2 linked regions of the Nodosilinea sp. E11 genome follow. The protein of the gene in region 1 interacts with the protein of each later gene in a pairwise test. Links are inferred from orthologs where the notes say so. Each region holds a gene or a part of one and is shown in the gene's direction. Other genes may lie near its edges.

Region 1 (7,658 bases):
CTCCCAATGATGAAGAATGGATTGACACATATCCATCTCACAACGGATATATGCTTATTTCAAATCAGGCCATCCAATTCCTTGATCGGATTTTGTCAAAAGATGAGCTGAGTAGTACTGAAAGTTTATTTATCCGCTCTTGTCATCACTATCATATGGCAAGGATTCAAGATGCATTAATTTACAATCGCTTGTATTCTCCGAACAGTCAGCCCAACGATGAACCACTTGGAATTATTTTGGAAGAAGATCCCCGCTTCAAAGAAGCACCTATATTTGCTGGACGAGCTAATGAGATTGCTACAGTACTTTATATGTCTGCAATTGAAGTTGTTTCAATGATTGACGCTAATCCTTCCGAGAAGTGTACAAGTTGTGGTCAAGAACAATATAGAATTTCAGCACGTGTTGCAGAATACGTCAATAAATATGATGAGGGGGGGCATTTATCTAAAGTCTTCAAGTCCCTTTATAGCAAGAGATCAAAGTATCTTCATGCAGGGGCTTTACTGAGTGATCATGCATATGTTGGGACAACCATACCTAAATTGGATCCCTCGTCAGACTCTGGTATGTCCGAGATGATCTCTGTTCCTGTCATAAACCTACGAGAATGGACTGGTTATATGCTTCGTCAACAACTTAAATCTTTATTATTAGCTGGTGGGCTATGAGCGCTGACTCACCAAAAGCCCCAAGCGCTTTAATCTTGCACTACGATCGCACCATCCCCCCCGCCCAACCAAACCTGCGACGACTACGAACCCCTGCTCGCCAGCCGTCGCGACGATACCACCATCAAAATTCGCGTCAACGCCCACACCCCAACAGATCTCGCTTATAGCTCCCACGGCTGGCCACGGTAACACCCAAAAAAAGCCCCCTGCTTTTCTTAAAAACAAGGGGGCTTGAGGTAGCTATGCAGGATCTCTAGTTCAGCGCTTCGAGGTAGTCGCGGACGCGATTGCGGCGCTTGGGCTGACGCAGCTTTTGCAACGCCTTCGACTCGATCTGACGCACTCGCTCGCGGGAAAGCTCCAGAGCGCGGCCAATCTCAGCCAGGGAGTAGGGGGTGCCGTCGCCCAGGCCAAAGCGCATGTTGATCACATCTTGCTCACGGGTAGTGAGGTCGGCCATCAACTGTTGCAGATCGCGGCGCAGCGACTCGCGAATCAGCATGTCTTCGGGCGACATGCAGTCGGTTTCGAGCAGGTCGCCCAGCTCGGTGTCGCGGTCTTTGCCCACCTTAGTTTCGAGCGAGACGGCGCGGGGCACCCGCAGCAGCACTTCGCGCACCTGGGCGGCGGTCATGTCTAGCTCGCGGGCGATGTCTTCGACCGAAGGGGTACGGCCTTTCTCTTGAGAGAGCTTGCGCTGGGCCTTTTTGATTTTGTTGAGCTTTTCGGTGATGTGGACTGGCAGGCGAATGGTGCGGCTCTGGGTCGCGATCGCCCGCGTAATGCCCTGACGAATCCACCAGTAGGCATAGGTGCTAAAGCGATAGCCCTTGGTGGGGTCAAACTTTTCGACCGCCCGCTCTAGGCCCAGGGTGCCTTCTTGAATGAGGTCGAGCAGCTCCAGACCCCGGTTTTGATATTTCTTCGCCACCGACACCACCAGGCGCAGGTTGGCCTTAATCATGTGCTCTTTGGCGCGAATGCCCTCAGAGATGGCCTTTTCTAGCTCAGGCACAGTGAGGTTGCTGAGTGCAGCCCAGGCGCGCTTGCCTTCGGCCAGGGAGGGCTTGAGTTCGGTGATGGGCACCTCAGCAGCGGCGGCCCAGCGCTCTAGAGACGGGCGATAGCCCAACTGCGACGAAAGGCGATCGCGGGTTTGCAGCAGCTTGCTGTAAACGGCTAAAATGCCACCCTTGGCCTCGGCAGCGGTGTTTAAGTCTTCGAGCAGCTGCATATAGCCCTGCACGCACTGGGCCTCAGCGACCTCTTCGTGGCGCTCTAGCAGGCGTACTCGGCCAATTTCTTGCAGGTAGAGGCGCACTAGATCAGTGGTGCGACGCCCCTTCAGCACGGCCGCTGTGTCGGCCTCAAAGTCGCTGTCATTAGCATCGGCGGCAGCGAAATCATGGAGCTTGAGGGAGCTGCCGTCCTCATCATCGCCTAAGCTAGGCAGGCCAAACTCCTGATCAGCCAGGGGGGAGGCTTTATCTCTGCTGTAGTGGGGTGTTGCTACCATGACGCTCTCTAGTAACTTGTACCAAACATGTACCGATAGGCCATTTGCCAACCTGAGCTCAGTATTCCCAAACTGTCAGGACTTTGGAACAGCGGCTGGAGTTCCAGGGGAAAGCAGGATGGAGATCGGGGGGGTAGGTACTCTCCCCGAGGGCCAAAACTCACCGGGGTGAATTGAGGACCTAACCATGCCGCAGGCTGAGGCCAGCAAAGACGTATCGTCCCCGTAATCTACGACGCCAGCAGGGATAATTCCTGACGGAACGTTACACCTTGGCAAAATCCTCACATTGAACCCGAACTGGCCTATAGGATGTGAGCATTCGTTGCGATTGAGAGCAGGCTTCGCTCATGGTTGATGGTCTTTCCTGGGCAGCAGAGGCCCAGGCCAAACTCAAAAACATTCCATTTTTTGTTCGTGCCCAGGCCCGAAAGCGCATTGAAGATGTAGCCCGAGACCTAGGGGTCGAAGAGGTGACTGCGGAACTGGTCGAGCAGGTGCGCCTAGAGCTAGGCCAGTAAATAGGCCCGCAGGTTATCGCTTAACCTCGTCTCTGCCTGGCGAACATCGCCTCTACCGGTAGAGATAGGTTCTCTATGGGAGGTAGCGCTAAGGTTATAAACGAGTTCACACGCTGGTTACGTGACCCAGGGCCCGTATCTAATCGGCGATCTCGCCCAAGCTTACTGGGCACCCTCCGCCCTAACAATGTGGCCTTTGCCTCTGTAATTGACTCAGGGTCGAAGGGCACTGAATTAAGGCTGGTGGGCAGTGCCCTACGGCGGGCCAAGGCTTTCGGCAATCTGCGAGAGCTTATTTCAGTGCCATCCGACTCAGGATCGCTTGATTCTGAAACAACTTTAAGGTGTCGGGTTGCAAGTCGTACTCATAACGAGTATGATTTAGAGGTGCCCAAGGCGAGGATGGTACGATTTCAGCATCAAGCCCTCGGGCGCGTCAGTAGGTTTGTTGGTTACACAATTCGATTGTCAGGTAAAAAGAGAGGCCCTATGGTTGCAACTCCTGTAAAAACTCAAGCCAAACGTCGGTTTTACCCAACCCGCATTGATATGGCGGCCAATGTGCGATCGCAGGTCTGTGAGGTCTTAAACCAGACCCTAGCCGCTACCCTCGACCTCAAAACCCAGACCAAGCAGGCCCACTGGAATGTCAAGGGCATGGATTTCTTTCAGCTCCACGAGCTGTTTGACGAACTAGCAGGCGAGCTAGAAGGCTATGTCGATATGGTGGCTGAGCGCGTCACCGCCCTGGGGGGCACCGCCATGGGCACCGCCCGCATCGCCGCCAGCGAGTCGATCTTGCCCGAGTATCCCTTCGACGCCATTGACGGGGCCGAGCATGTAACAGCTCTGGCGGAGCGGTTTGCCGCCTACGGCAAGCATGTGCGCGAAGCGATCGCCACTACCGATGACCTGGGCGATGCTGACACCGCCGATCTCTACACCGAGATCTCTCGCACCATCGACATGCGTCTGTGGTTCCTTGAGGCCCACTTGGTAAAGAAGTCTGAGCTTGACTAGCCTAGATTCTTCGCGATCGGAGCAAGACGGGCCAGCAGCCTATCCCCTAAGCGGGTGTCCACTCAGGTTCTGAGGATGTCTAATACCGATCCGAATTCCATACCCCCGATACCCAACCGGTTGACCGGTTAGGCATCGGGGGTAGCCAAGGAGGCTTTGAGATGAGGACACTCCTGTGAGATAGCCGTTCCGGCTGTCCACTTCCGGCGACCAAGGCATCACAGCACCACCTGGCTCTCGGCGGCAGAGGGCGCTGCGATCGCAGCTCACGTCAAGCCCACCTGCACCAAACCATTTCTTAGCTGGCCGTCGGCAGCAGTCAGGTACAGCCCCAGGCTAATACCTAAAAATCGAGGGAAGCGATACTATATCGCTTCCCTCGACTAAAGCATGGTCTATCTGGAATAGCACTGAATTAAGGCTGGTGGGCAGTGCCCACCCTACGGTAGATCCAATCGGTCTACCTGTGTGACCAAGCCAGATGCTACTCGGCAGTAGCTAGCTCGGTGCTGCCCCGGCGACGGCGGCTGGTGAGGGTATTGAACAGCATCTGGCCGATCGCCTTCACCAGGTTGCCTTCTAGCTCCTTAAACATCTCCATGTTCAAGCCAAAGGCGTCGTTAGCCTCTTCTACAATGCTGGCCACCATAGCCTCATCCACCGGAGCGGCATCCATCGACTCGCGGTACTTAACCTTAAAGGCCTTCTCGTCAGAGATTTCGGGGAACTCGTAGAAGGCAGTGCCCTCGCCCTCAGAGAGATTCATCGCCCGCTGGGCAATGCCCTTGAGAATTTGACCACCGGACAGGTCGCCAATATAGCGAGTGTAGGAATGGCTGACCAACAGCTCAGGCTGGGTATTGGCCACCTCGCGAATGCGATCGACGTAGCGCTGCCCACCGGGAGTCATAGAGATTTCGCTAGCCCAGTTAGGACCGTAGTAGTAGGCTAGATCAGCCTCTAGCGATGCCTTGCGGTGCAGCTCTGGGAAGTAAACCTTAGAGACCACCGGATGCTCTTTGTGGCGCTCTAGCTCTTCTTCCATGGCTGCATAGGCGTAGTAGAAGTTGGCCACTAGCTTGCGGTAAGAGTTCTTCTCGACCACGCCGCGCAAAAAGCAGCGCACAAAGCCCATGTTTTCGGCCATGGTATGGGCTTTTTTGGTGCCTTCACGCAGCTCGGTGGATAGGTTACTGCTCATGCTGACTGTCTCGCTCTAGGGTTGATGTAAAAGGTGAGGTTTAAACGAAGGCTTGGTTTAGACAATGCCTGCTCAGGCAATATTAGCCCCCTACAAGTAAGGGCTTAACATGCCATTACACGAGCTACATTTGTTTAACTTAGACCGATTTGATGACCGTTTTCATTACGAATTTTTACAAGCATTTACTCAAGGCCATACTGTTTTCAGGATAAGCCGTAGACCCTTGTCTTAACCGGTCTCTGGGGCTACAAAACGTTACGGAATACCGCGCCGGTTGGGTCGGAGATTTGCAGCCCCCAGTTTAGGGGTAGCTGTGCAGGCCGACCCCACCGACAACTGCCGAAAGGTAACTAGCCCTTAGGCCGCCATCCGAGTCAGCAGCACCGGGCAGGTGGCATATACCCGCACGAAGTCGGTCAACGACTCACCGAGTACCTTATCTAGGTCGGGTAGGCCCTTGGCGATGCTGGGGCGGCGATCGGGTGAACCTAGAATGATCAGGTCCATATTGCGGTCTTCTGCCAGTTCACAGATGCGGCGACCGGGCTTGCCCTCGGGGGCAGCCAGTTTGTAGTCAATGCCGTACTTCTTCGCCTCGGCGGCGGCAGCCATCAAAATCGGGTCTTGGTTGGGGTCGGCACTGGCCACGTCAAAGGGCTTGCTCTTGAGGCTAGAAACCGTGTGCACCAGCGTTAGCTCGCCGCCTTTGATATCGCGCAGCAGAGAAATGGCAATATTCAACCCTTCCTTGGCCGAGTCAGACTTGTCCATCGCCACCATCACCCGCTTGATGGGGCGAATGCTGTAGAGGTCGTCTTTGACCAGCAGCATGGGCCGCGACGACAGTTGAAACACGTATTGGCTGACAGAGTTTTCGAGAATAGCCTTGAGCCCCTGCAAGCCCCGCGACCCCATGACAATTAGATCGGCGTCGACTTCTTCGGCCACCTGAATCACAACGTCTTTAGGGTCACCCTCCCGCAGTACGGCATTGACCCGGCTGGGGTCAAGGTTGAGCTGGGTAATAGCAGTGGCCAGGGTGCGGCCCCCCGCTTCCCAACGCTCTGCCATGGTTTCGGCAGACACTTGAGAGGGCACCACATGCAGCACCGTGATCGAGGCTCGCTGCACCAGGGGAATATCCATTAGCGCCTTCATCATGGCTTCGGTGTTGCCGGTGCCAGAATCGGCTAAAAGAATTTTTTCGATCATGGTTTCCTCGTATTGTTGCGCTCTATGGTGAGAGTGACTCTAATGGATTAGCGGGATATAAAACTGAAAAGTAACGTGATCTCAACCATCATAGGCACTGGGTTTGAGCCTATTTTGGCCGGATTAATAATTTGTAGTAGAGTCGCCCATCGACCAACCCCGCCCAATACTATGGCCGCCATAGATGGGTTGCCAATTCAATTGTTATAGATTGAGAAAACCTTGGTAGAACAGTTTCGTTGGTTTGACTACCCAGTCACAGTGCAGCCCCACCACACCGACTACGCGGGCATTGTCTGGCACGGCACCTACATCGCCTGGATGGAGGAAGCCCGAGTGACCTACTTGAATGCCTGTGGATTATCTTTTGCCGATTGGGTCAAGGCGGGGGTAGACCTGCCCGTGGTCGATCTGGTGCTAAAGTATCGGCGATCGCTCACCCTGGGCGATACGGCCTTAGTCAAGGCTCGCCTGACTCCAACTAAGGGCGTGCGCGTGGTGTGGCATTACGACATTCAAAACGCCGCCACGGGTGAGACCTGCATTGAGGGCACCGTCACCCTGGCGATGGTTGATTTCAGCACCCGCCGAGTGCTGCGTCGCCTGCCCGCCCCGTTACAGGCTGTCCTCGACCAGATGCCGCTGATGAGATGACCTAGCCAGGAAACTTCTCTGGAGGCTGACCCCCAAAACTTTGTAGGATGAGCAAAGCGAAGCGTGCCCATCATGGCTACTCAGCATGATTAGGATGGGCACAGGCGATCGCTTTTGCCCATCCCCCTTTGCCCATCCAAACAGTGTCTCAACCAGCCATGTTGCTCTCTCTCCCTAGATTCTTTGCCGTTGCGTTGTCTCTGCTAGTGATACTGGTGGGCGGGCTCAGTATTGCCCCTGCGGCCTACGCCCAAGACAACACCGTAGACTACACCCTCACCGATCTGAGCTTCCGCGACTTTTCGGGTAAGCAGCTCTCAGGCACCTCCTTCGCGGCGGCAGAGATGCGGGAGGCTAACTTCGCCAAGGCTGATCTGAGCAAAACCATTCTGACTAAGGCGTCGTTTTTGCGGGCTAACCTGGCGGGGGCTAACCTGGCGGGTACTTTTGCCGATCGCGTTATTTTCGACGGAGCCGACCTCTCCAACGCCATCTTTAGCGATGCCCTGCTTACTAGCAGCAGCTTCGGTGAAGCCAACATTACTGGAGCAGATTTTTCGGGGGCCATTATCGATCGCTTTCAAACAGCGCAGATGTGCAAGTACGCCGACGGCGTCAATGAGACCACCGGGGTGGCAACGCGGGATAGTTTAGGCTGCCGGTAGGGCAGAAGGGTGAATGGGTAGGAGAGTGGATGAGAATAGATAATTAGCGATCGCAAGCAGCCGAGGACTTCGCCATGCTTGCCACTAAGCCAGAAAGCTACTTTAGCTCCTGCAACAGTTCCACCTCGACCAATCAGAACGACCGAGTCAATTGTCTCGGCTATTCTCAATGGCCAACGCAATGTCACC
Region 2 (6,742 bases), 3.3 Mb from region 1 along the record:
ACGAGCCGTGCATCACCAGGTGAGTGTTGGGCAGGCGGCGGTGAATTTCTTCGATCCGGCTGATGGCCAGAATTTCACCGGTCGGCTTGCGGGTGAACTTGTACGCGCCGTGGCTGGTGCCGATGGCAACGGCCAGAGCGTCTACCTGAGTCGCTTCCACAAACTGCACCGCTTCGTCGGGGTCGGTGAGCAGTTGGTCGTGGCTGAGGGTGCCCTCAAAGCCGTGGCCGTCTTCTGCTTCGCCAGCGCCGGTTTCGAGAGAACCGAGGCAGCCCAGCTCGCCCTCAACGCTGCACCCAATGGAGTGAGCAACTTTCACTACTTCGCCGGTAACAGCGGCGTTGTATTCAAAGCTAGCGGGGGTTTTGGCGTCGGCTTCCAAAGAGCCGTCCATCATTACGCTGGTGAAACCGTTGCGCAGCGCCGAGTAGCAGGTGGCGGGAGAGTTGCCGTGGTCTTGGTGCATGACCACGGGAATGTGAGGATAGGTTTCAACGGCGGCCAGCACCAGGTGACGCAGGAAGTTTTCGCCAGCGTAGGAGCGAGCACCGCGAGAGGCCTGTAAAATCACGGGGCTGTCGGTTTCATCCGCCGCCTTCATGATGGCCAGGATTTGCTCCAGGTTGTTTACGTTATAAGCCGGAATACCGTAACCGTTTTCAGCTGCGTGATCCAGCAGTAGCCTCAGTGAGACAAGCGCCATAAAAATCCTCCTAGTGTGTTCTCGCCGTTAGGCCTTCGAGACGTTTAGAGCATTCCATCTAACAATTATCCGAGTCCAGGTCGGCAGACATAGCCAGATGTACTGGTCTAGCCAACATCCTGAATGGAGCATTAGCCGAAACACTCTGAGTAGGTAGCCTTACTCATCAATCTTAGAATAGATCGATGGATATATAACGAAATGTTTGGACAAGCTAAAACTAAGCTTAAAAGAACTCCCCACTCGACCGGGATGTGTACACCCCAGCACTCTGCCCCATCATAGATCACTGCGGGACATAGTTCGTGGGTTGTGCTACCAGAATTCGATCTAGAGCAAAGCCGAGGCAGGGTGGGCGAGGAAAATAAAAATGGGTCGCCTGGGATTCGAACCCAGGACCAATCGGTTAAAAGCCGAGTGCTCTACCGCTGAGCTAGCGACCCCCGTGAGGGGAAGTGGTGTTTGGTTATGAACCAGACACGGCTTATAAACATAGCACACCACCCTGGCCATTTTGCAACCCCAGGCGAAAAAACTTTTTTAGATTGTTCTGAATGCTAGGAAAAGTCAGGCTTTACAGACCTAGTACTGACTGACTGTCGGAACTCGGGCAACCCTGGCTGGGGTGTCAGGTGCTGGGTGTCAGGTTTTAGGAATGGTTGACCGACTTAGGAGACTTCCAGAAAAGCAGATCCCCGCTTTGCTCGGCGACTGTAGCTGGGCACTGCCCACAACGAGGAGAAAGTTTTCCAGCAGGTGCCTTGTGCCGCAGAGTACTACTGCCACCCCAGACCTCTAAGCCCTGAGGCATTTGGAGCCATCGACTTGGTTACGGAACGTAACTAAGCGCTTGTTTTCGTTCCAAAATGAAGCTTTAGTTTAATGAAGCTTCATGCTTAGACACTCTCCCACCCCACGCTATGTTCCCCACCCATCGCCCTCGCCGTCTGCGCCAGCACCCGCAACTTCGCCGCATGGTGCAAGAGACCCTGGTGACCCAGGCCGATTTGATCTATCCCCTGTTTGCCGTGCCCGGTAGCCAGGTGGCGAAGGAGGTTTCGTCGATGCCGGGGGTGTATCAACTTTCGGTGGATAAAATTGTTGAGGAAGCTAAGGAAGTCTACGACCTGGGCATTCCAGCGATCATTCTGTTTGGCATTCCAGCGGACAAAGATACCGATGCTACCGGGGCCTGGCACGACTGCGGCATTGTGCAGCAGGCCACCACAGCGGTCAAAGAGGCGGTGCCCGACCTGCTGGTGATTGTGGATACCTGTCTGTGCGAGTACACCTCCCACGGCCACTGCGGCTACTTAGAAACTGGCGATTTAACTGGGCGGGTGCTCAACGATCCCACCCTAGAACTGCTGAAGAAAACCGCTGTCGCCCAGGTCAAGGCCGGAGCTGACATTATTGCCCCTTCGGGCATGATGGATGGGTTTGTGCAGGCGATTCGCGCTGGGCTAGATGAGCACGGCTTTGAAGACACCCCGATTCTCTCCTACGCGGCTAAGTATGCCTCGGCCTACTACGGGCCGTTTCGGGATGCGGCGGAAAGCGCGCCTCAGTTTGGCGATCGCCGCACCTACCAGATGGACCCAGCTAACGGCACCGAAGCGCTCAAGGAGATCGAGCTAGACATTGCCGAAGGGGCCGACATGCTGATGGTGAAGCCCGCCCTGGCCTACATGGATATTATCTGGCGGGTGAAGCAGGCCACTAACCTGCCCGTGGCGGCCTACAACGTGTCGGGCGAGTACTCGATGGTCAAAGCCGCCGCCCTCAACGGCTGGGTCGATGAGCAAAAACTGGTGATGGAAACCATGACTAGCTTTAAGCGCTCCGGGGCCGATATGATTTTGACCTACCACGCCAAAGACGTAGCCCGCTGGATTGGTTAGCGTCTCTGGCTCGTAGCTCGTAGGATGGGCCAAGGGCAAAGCCCGTGCCCATCTCCCTAGTCATGGCACGGGGCATCTTTAGCTTGGCGGCGGTCTATTAGGGTCTAAGGTGGCCACCCCTGTCTGATACCTGAAACCTAGTACTTAAACCCACAACCTGCCCCGTTCTGCCCCAGCTCTGCTATGTCTCTAGGGGCAGAATTCGATACACTGAGACTCAGAATCGATCAGCCCCGTTTCAAGCGGCTCTGTTACAAAAATATTTACAGAGCAGCATTTCAAGAAATCAGCCAGGAAATCAGCTCCCATGACTTCGGTTTTGCCTCAAGCGGCTTCCTCAGCACCCACCATAGCGCCTGAAAAAACCCGCCAAACCACCCGCGAGCCGTATCCCAACTACAAGATTATCGTCCTCAACGACGATTTCAATACCTTTCAGCACGTGGCGGAATGTCTGATGAAATACATTCCAGGGCTGAGCGGCGATCGCGCCTGGGAGTTAACTAACCAGGTGCACCACGATGGTCAGGCGGTGGTCTGGACCGGGCCTCTGGAGCAGGCAGAGCTATATCACACCCAGCTCACGCGGGCTGGCTTGACGATGGCCCCCCTTGAGAAAGCATAATTAATCTATATTTCTTAAAAATTTCTTAAACAACCCCATGACACAAGCCTCGGACGGTCGCCTTGTCTGGAACCACTCCACCCACTTGCCCGGGCTGATTCCCATCCTTGAACGTCTTTTAGAACAACCCGGTATTGGCACCGTGACTCCTGGGGTAATTGCAAACGTTAGAGCCCACTCTCCCGAGTTGCGGGTGAAGGTATCGGTACCCATTCGCGGCGGGTTTAAGCTGATTGCCCGCAAAGGCAAAACCGTGCAAGAGGTATTTGTGCTCACCGAGCTAGACAAGCCGGTGCTAGAAAATGCGATCGCCCTAGCGATCGAGGCCGCCCGGTGACCCCAGGGTCGCCCTCTCCCGCTCAGGTAGATCAGCCCGAGTTGGCGTTGCACCGCGAAGGACAGGCAACCTTTGCTCTGGGGTCAGCCTTTTACCGACCCAAAAGTGCGATCGCGCGCGACCTGGCTGTGCTGGCGGCAGCGGTCTACCGCCAGCGCCACGGTCATCTGCGGGTGCTCGATGCCATGACGGGTTGTGGTGTGCGCCCCCTGCGCTACGTGTTAGAGGCCCAAGCCGACTGGGTCTGGGCCAACGAAGGGAACCCTGACCTGGCCCCGGTGCTGAGCCAAAATCTGGCGCGCTTGCCCGCCCAGACCTACGGCCTTACCCACCAGGATGCCAATCAGGTTTTTTTTACCTGCTATCAACAGCGCGACTTTTACGACATAGTCGATATCGACAACTTTGGCAGCCCCGCCCCCTACGTCAGCAACGGGCTATGGGCCACCAAGCTGGGGGGGATGCTCTACCTCACCAGCACCGATGGCCGCACCACCAGCGGCCACGACCCAGAGCGCAGTTTAAAGGTCTATGGGGCCTGGGCGCGATCGCACCCCGCTGTCCATGAGCAGGGTCTGCGGCTGATGATTGGCCACGCGGCCCAAACGGCGGCAGCACGGGGGCTGGGCATTGAGCCGGTGTTCTCGTTGTTTACGGGCCAGGTGCACCGGGTCATGGTGCGGCTCGTGAGCAAACCGACGCTGACGGCGGCGACCTACGGCTTTGTGGCCTACTGTCACCACTGTGGCCACTTTCAACCAGTCGGCTGGCGGCACCTGGGCCGGGTGAGCTGTCTTTGCCCATCGGGCGAACCTCCAGCGGCTCCGGTAGTGAGTGGGCCAATGTGGCTGGGGCCGCTGCACGACGGAGCCACCCTGGCGGCGATGCAAACGCTGGCTGAGAGCTGGGGTTGGCCAAAGCCTGCCCAACTGCTGACGACTATGGCCCAAGAAAACGACCTGCCGCCCTACTACTATCCCCTCGGTGAGATTGGCCGCCGAGGCCAGATCGATATTCCCAATCGCGACTGGCTGATTGCGGCACTCCAGGCCCAGGGCTACCGGGCGGCAATACCGTCGATGGATTGGCAGGGGGTGAAGACCGATGCGACCTTGACAGCCTGTGTGGCGATCGCCCAGCAGTTTCCATTCTTGCAACCAGACTGAGCCTGCGGGGCTGTCGTGGCAAGGTGAGAACAGCGTTAATCAATTCCCTTGCAATGAACCATCCATGGATAGGCTGGGCGGCCCTTGCGGGCGGTTTGGCGGCCCTGACCTTGGGCTGTGCCCAGATCCAGGCGCAGACTCGAACCTCGGCCTCCAGCCCCTACGAGAATCAGGCCGAGTCCTTTGACCGTTTAGCCCAGGCCCCCACCGTGACGAGAGAACTGACCCAGGCCCAGATTGAGTTTGGCTTTGCCCTGTTTGAGCAGCTGCGCCAAGCAACCCCCCAGGAGAATGTGCTGGTGTCGCCCACCAGCGTTGCCCTGGCGCTGGCCATGGCCTACAACGGCGCGGGCGGCGAAACCCAGCAGGCGATCGCCGATGCCCTTAGCCTCCAAGGCCTCGACCTTGACGCGATCAACGCGGGCAATCAGGCACTGACCCAGTACTTGACCCAGCTAGACCCCGAGGTGGCCCTGGAAATCGCCAATTCTCTTTGGGTCAATGAGACGCTGCCGGTGCGGGCCGACTACATCGATCGCATGCAGACCACCTACGCCGCCGAGGTCGCCGCCCTAGACTTTGGCCAGCCCAGCGCCGTCGATCGCATCAATGACTGGGTCAAAACCCACACCCGCGATCGCATTCCTACCATTGTTGAGCAGTTGCCCGCCGATCAACTGCTGGTGCTGGTCAATGCCGTCTACTTTAAGGGCGCGTGGAGTGAAGCCTTTGAGCCGGCCCAGACTCGCGATCGCCCCTTTACCCTGGCCAGCGGCGAAACCATCGAGCATCCTCTGATGGCCCAGACCGGCGAATATCAGTACCTAGAAACCGACCAGTTTCAGGCGGTGAGCCTGCCCTACGGCAATGGCTCCCTCAGCTTTGAGGTGATCTTGCCCGCCCCCGGCCTTGATCTGGCAGAGTTTTCTAGCTTGCTCACCGCAGAGAACTGGGAGAACTGGATGGGACAACTGCGATCGCGCCCTGGCCGGGTCCAGATCCCTCGGTTCCAGTTTGAGTACGAAGCCAACCTGATCCCCGCCCTTGGGGCGCTTGGCATGGGGGTGGCCTTTGAGGCGGGTAAAGCCGACTTTTCGGGCCTGACTGACCTCGATGCCTTTATCAACCAGGTGCGCCACAAAACCTTTATTGAGGTCAATGAAGCGGGAACCGAAGCCGCCGCCAGTACCGCCATTGGCATCATGCCCACCTCGATGCCGATGCCACCGGAGGATCCGTTTGAGTTAGTGGTTGACCGGCCCTTTGTAGCCGCAATTCGCGATCGCAGCACTGGCACGTTGCTGTTCGTTGGGGCGATCGTCGATCCCCGCTAGTGAAACCAAATCCTATCTGTATACCCCCAACTTGTAGGGGCATTGCACTGCAATGCCCCTACGAGGTACCAGTTTTGAACCGGGGTTTGACAAGTCGGATTCGGTATGACAACAATCCCCATCCACCCATCTACCCGCCCCCTCCCTTGCCGCCGCGCTGCTCTAGTAACCGCTGCCACTCGGCGTCAATCTTGTCTTTCTGCGCCACTTCTTGCTCGGTTAAGTCAGTTTCGGTGGTGTAGGCCAGGTTGTCGGTGCCTAGCACCGTTTGGGTGGTGAGGGTCTGGGCAAAGGCTAGCTTTTCGCGCTGGTCAGCGGTGAGTTGATTCAGTTCCTCAGCCCGCTGTTCGCGTTCGGCGTTGCGGGTAGCGATGCGGCTATTTTGCTGCTGCACCCAGAAGTAGCGCACTAGGGGCACGGCCAAAAAGGCGGCTCCATAGCCCAACAGTACCCAATACAACGAGTTAGCTAGGGCGACAATGCCGCCTAACTCTGCCACTAAGGCAGCCTGGTCTCGCAGCATGCTGCCCAGGGCGAGAGCACCAATCAGGTTGGCTCCACCCAGGCCAATGGCCCCCATGATTTGCCCAGAACTGGCCTGGCTAAATTTGCGGGGTAGCTCCTGTAAAAAGCGAGGCGGGGTAAGCTGGCGCTGCGTTTTAGCGGTCACCTGTAG

Evidence for each region. The genes of interacting proteins can lie anywhere in the genome.
Region 2: the proteins of dps (region 1) and clpS interact in binary tests that used the Escherichia coli proteins (3 or more experiments, as listed by UniProt). The link is inferred for Nodosilinea sp. E11 from one-to-one orthologs.

What each region holds. Positions count from the first base shown.
Region 1 is NZ_CP136520.1:1,634,222-1,641,879, forward strand. Bases 2,261-4,968 are described here. They hold dps (DNA starvation/stationary phase protection protein Dps), read left to right. Parts: upstream 2,261-3,203; coding sequence 3,204-3,734; downstream 3,735-4,968. Other genes in these bases: RRF56_RS09620 (PCP reductase family protein), read left to right, coding at 2,544-2,714; RRF56_RS09630 (heme oxygenase (biliverdin-producing)), read right to left, coding at 4,219-4,935. Also shown: RRF56_RS09610 (hypothetical protein), read left to right, coding at 1-674; RNA polymerase sigma factor SigC, read right to left, coding at 931-2,193; RRF56_RS09635 (universal stress protein), read right to left, coding at 5,296-6,150; RRF56_RS09640 (thioesterase family protein), read left to right, coding at 6,373-6,804; RRF56_RS09645 (pentapeptide repeat-containing protein), read left to right, coding at 6,963-7,469.
Region 2 is NZ_CP136520.1:4,918,868-4,925,609, reverse strand. Bases 1,673-4,570 are described here. They hold clpS (ATP-dependent Clp protease adapter ClpS), read left to right. Parts: upstream 1,673-2,911; coding sequence 2,912-3,229; downstream 3,230-4,570. Other genes in these bases: RRF56_RS24040 (tRNA (guanine-N1)-methyltransferase), read left to right, coding at 3,563-4,570; RRF56_RS24045 (DUF2103 domain-containing protein), read left to right, coding at 3,267-3,566; hemB (porphobilinogen synthase), read left to right, coding at 1,673-2,604. In the rest of the region: fba (class II fructose-bisphosphate aldolase), read right to left, coding at 1-703; more of hemB, read left to right, coding at 1,624-1,672; more of RRF56_RS24040, read left to right, coding at 4,571-4,732; RRF56_RS24035 (serpin family protein), read left to right, coding at 4,786-6,066; RRF56_RS24030 (hypothetical protein), read right to left, coding at 6,197-6,742. UniProt on the Escherichia coli protein: Involved in the modulation of the specificity of the ClpAP-mediated ATP-dependent protein degradation.